DNA from 3 places in the uncultured Sphingobacterium sp. genome. Region 3 is predicted to be linked to each of the others. Evidence: riboswitches for the same ligand, from Rfam matches in the RefSeq annotation. Region 3 holds a riboswitch; each other region holds the start of a gene.
The links. A riboswitch is a leader RNA that binds a small molecule or an ion and turns the genes downstream of it on or off. The one in region 3 is predicted to bind S-adenosylmethionine.
Positions count from the first base shown of each region.

Region 1: it holds a riboswitch for S-adenosylmethionine, as region 3 does, so the genes downstream of both, ACHWSC_RS02410 (O-acetylhomoserine aminocarboxypropyltransferase/cysteine synthase family protein) here and ACHWSC_RS06655 (5-oxoprolinase) in region 3, are expected to answer to the same signal.
Region 2: it holds a riboswitch for S-adenosylmethionine, as region 3 does, so the genes downstream of both, metE (5-methyltetrahydropteroyltriglutamate--homocysteine S-methyltransferase) here and ACHWSC_RS06655 (5-oxoprolinase) in region 3, are expected to answer to the same signal.

Region 1 covers NZ_CAXYKD010000003.1:99,417-102,700, reverse strand. Annotated here, with positions in the region: gene ACHWSC_RS02410 (O-acetylhomoserine aminocarboxypropyltransferase/cysteine synthase family protein) at 29-1,339, opposite strand; SAM riboswitch class I at 1,595-1,707, opposite strand; gene ACHWSC_RS02405 (FUSC family membrane protein) at 1,889-3,284, opposite strand, start outside.
Region 2 covers NZ_CAXYKD010000032.1:49,285-52,568, reverse strand. Annotated here, with positions in the region: gene ACHWSC_RS14910 (response regulator transcription factor) at 71-760, shown strand; SAM riboswitch class I at 947-1,050, shown strand; gene metE (5-methyltetrahydropteroyltriglutamate--homocysteine S-methyltransferase) at 1,129-3,284, shown strand, end outside.
Region 3 covers NZ_CAXYKD010000008.1:112,958-116,241, reverse strand. Annotated here, with positions in the region: gene ACHWSC_RS06660 (RagB/SusD family nutrient uptake outer membrane protein) at 1-1,167, shown strand, start outside; gene ACHWSC_RS06655 (5-oxoprolinase) at 1,265-1,528, opposite strand; SAM-I-IV-variant riboswitch at 1,595-1,688, opposite strand; gene ACHWSC_RS06650 (DUF3050 domain-containing protein) at 1,899-2,669, shown strand; gene ACHWSC_RS06645 (TolC family protein) at 2,934-3,284, shown strand, end outside.

The sequences.
Region 1 (3,284 bases), on a different contig from region 3:
CGTTTAAGTTTAGGCCGAAAAAATCTGATTATTTAATTTTATCAAAAGCTTGTTGTAAATCAGCTTTGATGTCATCAATATGTTCTATTCCGACAGAAAGACGTAATAAACCTTTGAACACTCCAGCATTGGCTTGATCTTCATCACTTAATTGTTGGTGAGTAGTCGCTGCTGGATGGATAATCAATGACTTCGTATCGCCAACATTGGCCAGGTGACTGATCAATTCTAAACTGTCGATAAAGCTATTGGCCTTCTGTGCTGCGTCACCTTTGAGTTGGAAAGAAAGTACTGCACCATAGCCATTTTTAAGGTATTTTTGTGCGTTAGCGAAGCTCGGAGAGCTTTTTAAGCCCGGATAGTTTACTTTTTCTACCTGTGGATGCGCCTCAAGCCATTTAGCTACCTCTAAAGTGTTGTCTACATGGCGTTGCACCCGCAAAGACAGGGTTTCAAGGCCTTGTAATAATAAGAATGAATTGAAAGGGGAGAGTGCTGGTCCGAAATCCCGAAGCCCTTCCACACGTGCCCGAATGGCAAATTGAATATTTCCAAACGGTCCGCCTTCACCGAAAACTTCGGAAAAAACTAAGCCATGATAGCCTTCAGATGGTTCGGAAAATTGAGGGTATTTTCCGTTGCCCCAATTGTAGTTTCCGCCGTCGACGATGACACCTCCAATGCTTGTGCCATGTCCACCGATCCATTTAGTTGCCGATTCAACAACCACATTTGCACCATACTCCAAAGGTTTAAATAAATAACCCCCAGCTCCAAAAGTATTATCGACGATTAACGGTAAGTCATATTTTTTTGCTACTGCAGCAATTTTCTCAAAGTCTGGAATATTGAAACTTGGGTTTCCAATTGTTTCAACATAGATGGCCTTTGTTTTATCATCAATGAGGGCTTCAATTTTATCTGCCTCGGCGTCCGTTGCAAATCGAGCTTCGATGCCCAGGCGTTTAAAAGAAACTTTAAACTGGTTGAATGTACCGCCGTATAAGTTGGATCCGGCAACAAAATTGTCACCACTTTCCAAGATATTATTTAATGCAATAAACTGTGCCGCCTGGCCAGACGCAACAGCAACAGCCGCGACTCCACCTTCAAGTGCCGCAATACGTTGTTCGAAAACATCCGTAGTAGGATTCATAATCCGTGTATAAATATTGCCGAACTGCTTTAATGCAAATAAGTTTGCGCCGTGTTCGGCATTTTCAAATACAAAAGATGTTGTTTGATATATAGGAACTGCTCTAGATCCCGTAGTAGGGTCAGCGACTTGGCCAGCGTGAACCTGAAGAGTTTCGAATTTTAAATTTTTGTTTGAAGACATAATATATCAGATTTTAAGGGTTCAAAAAGAAATTGCTAAGTAAAAAGAGAAGCATACACACCTCCTTGAAGGGTCTGTTAAATCTTTATCCAAGAAAAAGGAAATGATTTTTAACAAGCATGGAAGTGCATATGCATACGCATTCGCATCAATACAGTTGTATGATGGCTTACACTTTCGCTTATCGTGCGGCTCACTTGTGTTGAACCTGAATTTTTAATGGACTTCAGTAGTTTAATAATCATTGTCTTATGTTATTTATATGCTCCAAAACGATATTGTTTTGGACAGGAATTGGCACCTTTTCAAACAAATTGAAGGTTGCCAGTGGGTCATTGAGCCAGTCTCTCGCCACTTCTTTATAAATCAAGACCTACTGATTAAGGGAGGTGTTGATTAGAAATCTTCTTTCGAAGACGATACAAATATAAACTCTTTTTTTATTAAAGCAAAAGAAAAGCTGTTTTTTAGTTAAAGGAATTTTGAATAACATACGCATCGGATCGCATATTGTCCGATGAAACTTGATAAGTAACTGCCAATCGGATATTATGATTTCTTTAAGTTGATCCGTTCTGCAATTTGATTTAAATCTGTTAAAAGAGGTTTAAGTGCATCAATTCTACTATGGATATCATACGTCAGGTGGCGATTCGTCTTTTTGCTTAACGATAGCGAAAGACCCACCAAATGGGAGTTGACCTGATAAGAGAGTGCCTGAAAATGGTGGATATGTGACCAATCCATCCATTTGTGTTCGGGTTCTTTTTTCATTTGATTGATAGCGTCTGAAAACAGGGCCATGGCAGTCTGCGCTTTTTTGCGAGCCAGCCGTATATCAAACGAACTTTGTCTCTCGTCCGACAGACGGTTATTGATGATCTGGAAATAATGTTCGTTGTAAAGGGATACTTCTTTTGCCAGCTGAACCATGCCTGTGCTCTGGCGTACGGGGATCAAGAAATAACCTGCTATAGCTAAGAATGCTCCAATGAGTGTGAAAAGTATTCGGCTGCCTAAAATGAGATTGATATTGCCTTCAAACAAATTGAGCGCAATTACAATTCCCAAGGTAATAAAGATGACACTGACCATATAATTAGATCGATTGAATAAAAAGAATCCGAAAAGACCTAATGCAGCTATGGTAAGGAGAGCCGGGAGAAAATGAATAGCAATTAAGCAGAATATGCCAACGATTATACCCGAGAATGTGCCTACAATACGCTCTATATTACGCTTTTTTGTCATTGAAAATGCTGGTCTGGCAACAATAGCGATCGTCAGTAAGATCCAATAGGTATATTTAAAATCCAAAAATAAAATACCGATCAATGCGCCTGTTCCAAAAAGAAGAGCCATCCGAACGGCAAATCGAAAAAGCGGGTTATTCAGATGGAGTTTACTTTTTAGATCAGCGAAATTGCACAAAGGTCGATTGATAAATTGTTGGTACTCACTGCTGTCAATCTTATCCTGGATTTCCTGATTTTGATAAAAAGCCACCTGAATTCGGTTGAGTACTTCAATAATTGCTTCGATGTTGCTTATGATCGAACATAATATACTTTTTGCTTGACCGGCCTGCTCTTCTTGAATTTCTTTTAAATCCTGTAAGAGGGCATTAATTTTAAAGTTATTGTGATATAATTGATGTGCATACCGAAACCGCTTGTTAGGTTGTGAAAAGCTATCAATTTCTAAAGCTAATAATTTGATTGTTTGACGAATTAAAGGGAGGCTGCCTGTGTCTGCAAGGTTTTTGCGAATCGCATCATAATCGTGATCAAGTGCAATAATTAACTCATGGAGGTCAATTAACCCATAAACTTGACTGAGCCAATAATTGCTTTTATGCCACTGTTGGCTTATGATTTTTTTTTCTCGAAAAAGAAGGGACCTGATTTGTTCCTGTTGTTCGCTGATCTGGCCATGAATTTTGCCT
Region 2 (3,284 bases), on a different contig from region 3:
AAATTTCAAAGGTTGAGGAAAGCTGATTTATCAGCATCAAGGGACATTGGTGAAAATTAATATAATCATTATGCAAAAGATATTATTAGCAGAAGATGATCCTAATTTGGGGGATCTTTTAAAAGACTATCTCGAATTAAAGGGAAAATTTGACGTCACATTATGCACGGATGGAGATGAAGCGATTTCTCAATTCAAAAAAAATAACTACGACCTCTGTATTTTCGATGTCATGATGCCAAAAAAGGACGGATTTACAGTTGGACGTGAAATCAGAAAAACAAACAACACTGTTCCTATTATCTTTGCCACAGCAAAGGGGATGATGGAAGATAAAACCGAAGCCTTTGAATTAGGGGGAGATGATTATATCACAAAGCCTTTTCGAGTGGAGGAATTATTGCTCCGCATCAATGCTTTACTGAAGCGCAGTGTTCGAGACAAAGAAGAGGAAGTGGTTGCTGATAAATTTGAAATTGGCGATTATTTCTTTGATTATACAAGTCAGCAAATTTCTTACAAAGGACAGATGCAAAAACTATCCACCAAAGAAGCGGAACTACTGCGCTTGCTTTGTTTAAAGAAAAATGATGTGCTGACCCGAGAAGAAGCTTTATTAAAAATATGGCATGATGACAACTACTTTACGGGTAGAAGTATGGATGTATTTCTCAGTAAACTTCGTAAATATCTAAAAGAAGATAGTAAAGTTGAAATTGTCAATGTGCACGGAAAAGGTTACAAACTTTTGGTGAGCTAAAAAAATGGGGAATGAGAAACAGTCATTCCCCATTTTTTATGCTACACAGCGTATTGAAACATGGCATACACTAAATCATGGATGAAAAGAAAAGAACAAAACAATTTTATTCTTAGTAGAATATAAAAAATTGATGCACTTTTATAAAAAATTTGCATTTCAAAAAGAAATGTTCTAACTTAGCGTCGCTTATAGAGAAAGGCAGAGGGAATAGACCCGATGAAGCCTTAGCAACCTGTCCCTTGACAAGGTGCTAAATTCTACCCTACTTGATATGGGAATGATAAGCCGAAGTCACCGAATTCTAGTGTGTCCTTCTCTCTCTAGCAAGAAATATAGTTGAAAAAGAAATATTAAAAACATTCATTATGTTATTGACTAACAATTTAGGTTACCCTCGTGTGGGCGCGTTCCGCGAATTGAAAAAAGCCAATGAGGCCTATTGGGCTAAAAAATCTTCTGTTGAGGAATTATTGGACACAGCAAAAAAAATTCGTGAAGGCAATTGGAAAACACAAAAAGATGCTGGAATAGATTTGATCCCTTCCAATGATTTCTCTTTTTACGATCAAGTATTGGATTTAACCCTTACTGTTGGTGCAATTCCTGCTCGTTACCATTCTTTATTGAATAAAGTAGACAACAATTACAGCTTAGATTTATATTTTGCCATGGCGCGTGGTTTCCAACAAGAAGGAATCGACGTGACAGCAATGGAAATGACCAAGTGGTTGGATACCAACTACCACTATATGGTGCCAGAATTTACAAAAGATCAAGAATTCAAATTGACGTCCGAAAAGTTCTTAAATGAATATAACGAAGCAAAATCATTGGGCATCGATACTAAACCAGTTCTATTAGGTCCTATCACTTACCTTTTGATCGGTAAAGAAAAAGAAGCTGGCTTCGACCGCATCGATTTATTGGATAAACTTGTTCCAGTATATGAGCAAATATTAGCTAAACTAGCTGAGGCCGGTGCGCAATATGTTCAGATTGACGAGCCTTTCTTAGCATTGGATTTAGATGCTAAAGTAAAAGCTTTATATCAACCCACTTTCGAAAAATTAGCTGCAGCAGCAAAAAATATCAAATTAATCGCGACGACTTACTTCGAAGCTTTAAAAGATAACGAAGATATCGCAGTTAACCTACCTATCCATGCTTTACATTTGGATTTGGTACGCGGTGAAAACCAATTGGATACGGTACTAGCTAAAGTTCCTGCTTCATTAACATTATCTTTGGGTATTGTTGAAGGCCGTAACATCTGGAAAAATGATTACGAAAAATCATTGGTTAAAATCAAACAAGCTGTTGATGCATTAGGAAAAGACCGTGTATGGGTAGCTCCTTCTTCATCATTGTTGCACGTTCCTTTTGACTTAGACAATGAACACAATGAGCAATCGCTACCAGCTGAAGTAAAAAACTGGTTAGCATTTGCTAAACAAAAATTAGCTGAGGTAAAAGACTTAGCCGTATTAGCAGAAGGTGAAGTTGATGCTGAAACAGCAAAACGCTTCGAAGCCAACAAAGCTGCGGCTGAAAGCCGTCGTACTTCTCCACTGATCCACAAACCAGAGGTTAAAACACGTACAAGCAATATCACTGATGACGATGCGAAACGTACTTCAGCATTTGCTGACCGTAAAGCAGCGCAACAAGCGAAGTTCAACTTGCCAGCATTCCCTACCACAACTATTGGTTCATTCCCACAAACGAAAGATGTTCGTAAATGGAGAGCAGACCTGAAAAAAGGTGCTATCACGCAGGCAGAGTACGATAAAGCAATCGCAGAAGAAACTGAAAACACAATCCGTCTTCAAGAGCAATTGGATATCGACGTATTAGTACACGGCGAATTCGAACGTAACGACATGGTTGAATACTTCGGTGAACAATTGGCTGGTTACGCTTTCACACAAAACGGCTGGGTACAATCTTACGGTTCACGTTGTGTAAAACCTCCGATTATCTATGGTGATGTATACCGTCCTGAAGATATGACTGTCCGTTGGTCTTCATACGCTCAATCATTGACTAACCGTCCGGTTAAAGGTATGTTGACTGGTCCGGTTACCATCTTACAATGGTCTTTCGTACGTAATGACCAACCGCGTTCAACAACGACTTACCAAATTGCATTGGCGATCTTAGACGAAGTACAAGCGTTGGAAAAAGCAGGTATCAAAATCATACAAATCGATGAACCAGCAATCCGTGAAGGATTACCGCTACGTAAAGCTGATCAAAAAGATTACTTGAACTGGGCAGTACGTGCTTTCCGTGTTTCTTCATCAAATGTAGAAGACGATACACAGATTCACACACACATGTGTTACTCTGAGTTCAATAATGTAATCGAAGATATCGCTGCAATGGATGCTGACGTCATCACGATTGAGACTTCACGTTCTCAAATGAAATTGTTGAATGCTTTCGCTGGTGATTTCAAATATCCAAACGATATTGGTCCAGGTGTTTATGACATTCACTCACCACGTGTTCCAAGCAAAGA
Region 3 (3,284 bases):
AAGCTTCAGGGCTATAACGGCTCCGATATGAACGATGGGGAGAAGAAAAATATGGAAGCCGAAGCCCGCTTTATCCGTGCTTTTGTTTATTTCCAATTGTACAGTATTTATGGTGAGGTGCCGCTTGTGCTGACCTCCCTCAGTCTAGAGAATCAGCGTCAGCCAAAGGAAACTGCGGAGAATATCCTAAAACAGATTCGCGCTGATCTGGATTTTGGGATCGCTAACTTAGCGGCTAAACCTTATTTCAATAATGGGGGGCATGCGACCGCGAGTTCAGCAAAAGCTTTGAAAGCACGGGTTTTACTGTTTGCGGCTTATGGTGACAAAGGGGTGCCCGATTTAGCAATCTTGAAAGAGGTAAAAGACTTATGCAGCGATGTCATGAAAGAGTATACCCTAAGTACGGCTTTTGAAAATGTCTTTCGCGATGCAACACAGAAGAACAATACTGAGATTATCTTTTCGGTCAATTTTCTGGCACCGAATAATACAGCCCCCTGGGACATGTACCTAGGCGATTGGATCGCTGCTTCACCTTTACAGAACCTGGTGGATACTTATGAATGCAAAGATGGTTTGCCTTATGGTGAATCACCCTTGACTGACCGAGCCAATCCCTTCAAAGATAGGGATCCGCGCTTGAGCAAAACAATTTTCGTGGATCATCCCGACTTTGGCGGCGGTAAGATCCATACACCGTCCAATCCGCGGCCTACAGGTTATGGGGTGCTGAAATTTTTGGATCCGGCCAACTTACCTTTTGGCTTTTCAACATTGAGCCAACAGGATGCGGTTGTACTGCGGTTTGGGGAGGTGTTATTGATGTATGCCGAAGCACAAAATGAAATCGCTGGACCAGACCCATCGGTTTACGATGCCATGAATACCTTGAGGAGCCGCGTTCAGATGCCTGGGTTCCCTGCCGGTTATACCAAGGAAAAAATGCGCGACCGTATCCGTCACGAAAGAAGGGTTGAACTTGCTTTCGAAGGACTACGGCATTACGACCTGATTCGTTGGCATATCGCAGGCGAAGTACTCAATGCGGTCAAAGACAGTAAAGTGCCCTATCATTTTGAGGACAAATTTTACCGCTGGCCATTACCACAAACAGAAATTGAGAAAAGTGCAGGTGTATTAATTCAGAATCCAAACTATAAATAATAAGATTATTGCCTTCTTTTAAATCGGCAATTTCCTAAACCAACGACAGCAGCGCGCACGAAGTCCTTTCGATGCGCGCTTTTTTTGCCGATAACGATTACTGTAAAGGAATCAGGACATTCTGTTCCAAGCGTACAGGGACATGTTTCACCGAGGTAAAACCGTCTTCCTTGGAAATAATGTTGGAAAGATCTAGTCCTCTTTTGGAGAATGTACTGATCAAAGCTGTTCTAAAGGTTGCCTTGGCTGAACCCCAGCCTTGTCCTAAGATGGTGTCGTTGTTGAGCTGGATCAGTTCATCTGTTGAGTAATAACTGAATTTTTCCAGTAAGTGTTGGTAAAGATTTGTTGTAGTAGCCATACAATTTAAAAATTTAAAGGATTAAACCATAAACTGTATCCAGATCTTGTTGGGAAAATAATCGTTCAGCGACGTTTATTTTGGTCGAAACCCGTATTAATTTACCACCGCGGTGCCTGCACTCGGTTGGTATTGCATCATGCAATTCTGAATACTCTACAAATATAGTAGATTATTTTTTATAATAAAAAATATTTTTGTTTTTAAGGGTAAATGAGCGCTAACAACAGGAATAGGGAGGTCAAAAGCGAGGCGCGTTGTTGGCTGTGATTTGGTTATGAAGCGGATAGCTGGTCGAAAAATTTATCATGTTACTGTAATCTCATCGAAAATACTTTTAAAAACAGAGATAAGACAATACTTTTGCGCCATGAATAGAATTGCGGAAATTAACGAATACATTGCTGCCGAACGCGAGGTATTATTGCAACACCCTTTATATCGTAAGATCAAAACGATCAAGAATCTACGTTCTTTTACAGAAGGGCATGTGTACGCTGTATGGGATTTTATGTCTTTACTAAAAGCTTTACAGATTAAATTGACCTGTACGACTTTACCTTGGTTTGCGAGTGAGCATCCATCAACGCGCTATCTAATCAACGAAATTGTATTGGCTGAGGAGTCGGATGAATACATTGATGGCCGCCGTTTGAGCCATTTTGAGATGTATCTGGACGCCATGGATGCCATGGGTGCCGACCTTCATCTCGTCAACAAATTTATTGCTCACGCCAAAAAATCGAACAACATATTCGATGTCATTGCAACGACCACATTGGACAAGCGGATCAAAGACTTTTTGAATTTTACATTCGAAGTGATTGCTGAGGGCGAGGTGCATAAAATTGCTGCAGCATTTACATTTGGACGTGAAGACCTTATTCCGGGAATGTTTACCTCTATTTTGGAAGAAATTAAAACAAACTTTCCTACAGCCAATCTGGATAGCTTTATTTATTATTTTCAACGCCATATTGATCTTGACGGCGACGAGCATGGACCGTTGGCGATGCAGATGATCACAGATCTTGCGAAGGACGATGAGGTTAAATGGACAGAAATGAAAGAGATCAGTAAAATTGCGCTACAAAAAAGAATCCAGCTGTGGAATGCAATAGAAGATTCCTTATACGGATAATCTATTATTATACCGTCGAGAAAGGCCTTTCAAATCACGATTTGAAAGGCCTTTTTTATGTGCTATAAAAAAGGAGATTCTAAGGGCTTATTGGCAGATATTGGTCTTTTTGTTTGAATTGATGAAAAAATGTCTTTTTTCCATAACATATTGGCGTTTGTGAAGAAATCCAAGTTCCAATAAGTGTCTAAGTTTGCAACGCAAAAAAATTACATAGCACACGTGAACTTTTTTCCTCCCTATTGGGCAAAAGGCATACTAACCATGGGATTGTTAGTATGCGCTATTTCGGACACCTTCGCCCTCGATTCTTTGCGCATGTCCCTGAAAGACATGATCGACAAAGCGCTACAGAACAGTAAATACATCGAGCAGTCTTATTTGCAGCTCAAAGAAACTGAGGTGGCAGTACAGCAGCAACGCATGGAGTTGCTCCCTAAGATTTCCGCCAGAGCTTCTGCTAGTTATGCAAGTAATATGCCTGTGTATGACCAGGGGCTTTTAAATAAACCTTCCCAGCATGATATCATTCATTACTTGTACGATAGCGGCCTGGATTTTTATCTGAACCTCTACAATGGGCATCGGGACCTAATGAAAATAGAGTCCAAAAAA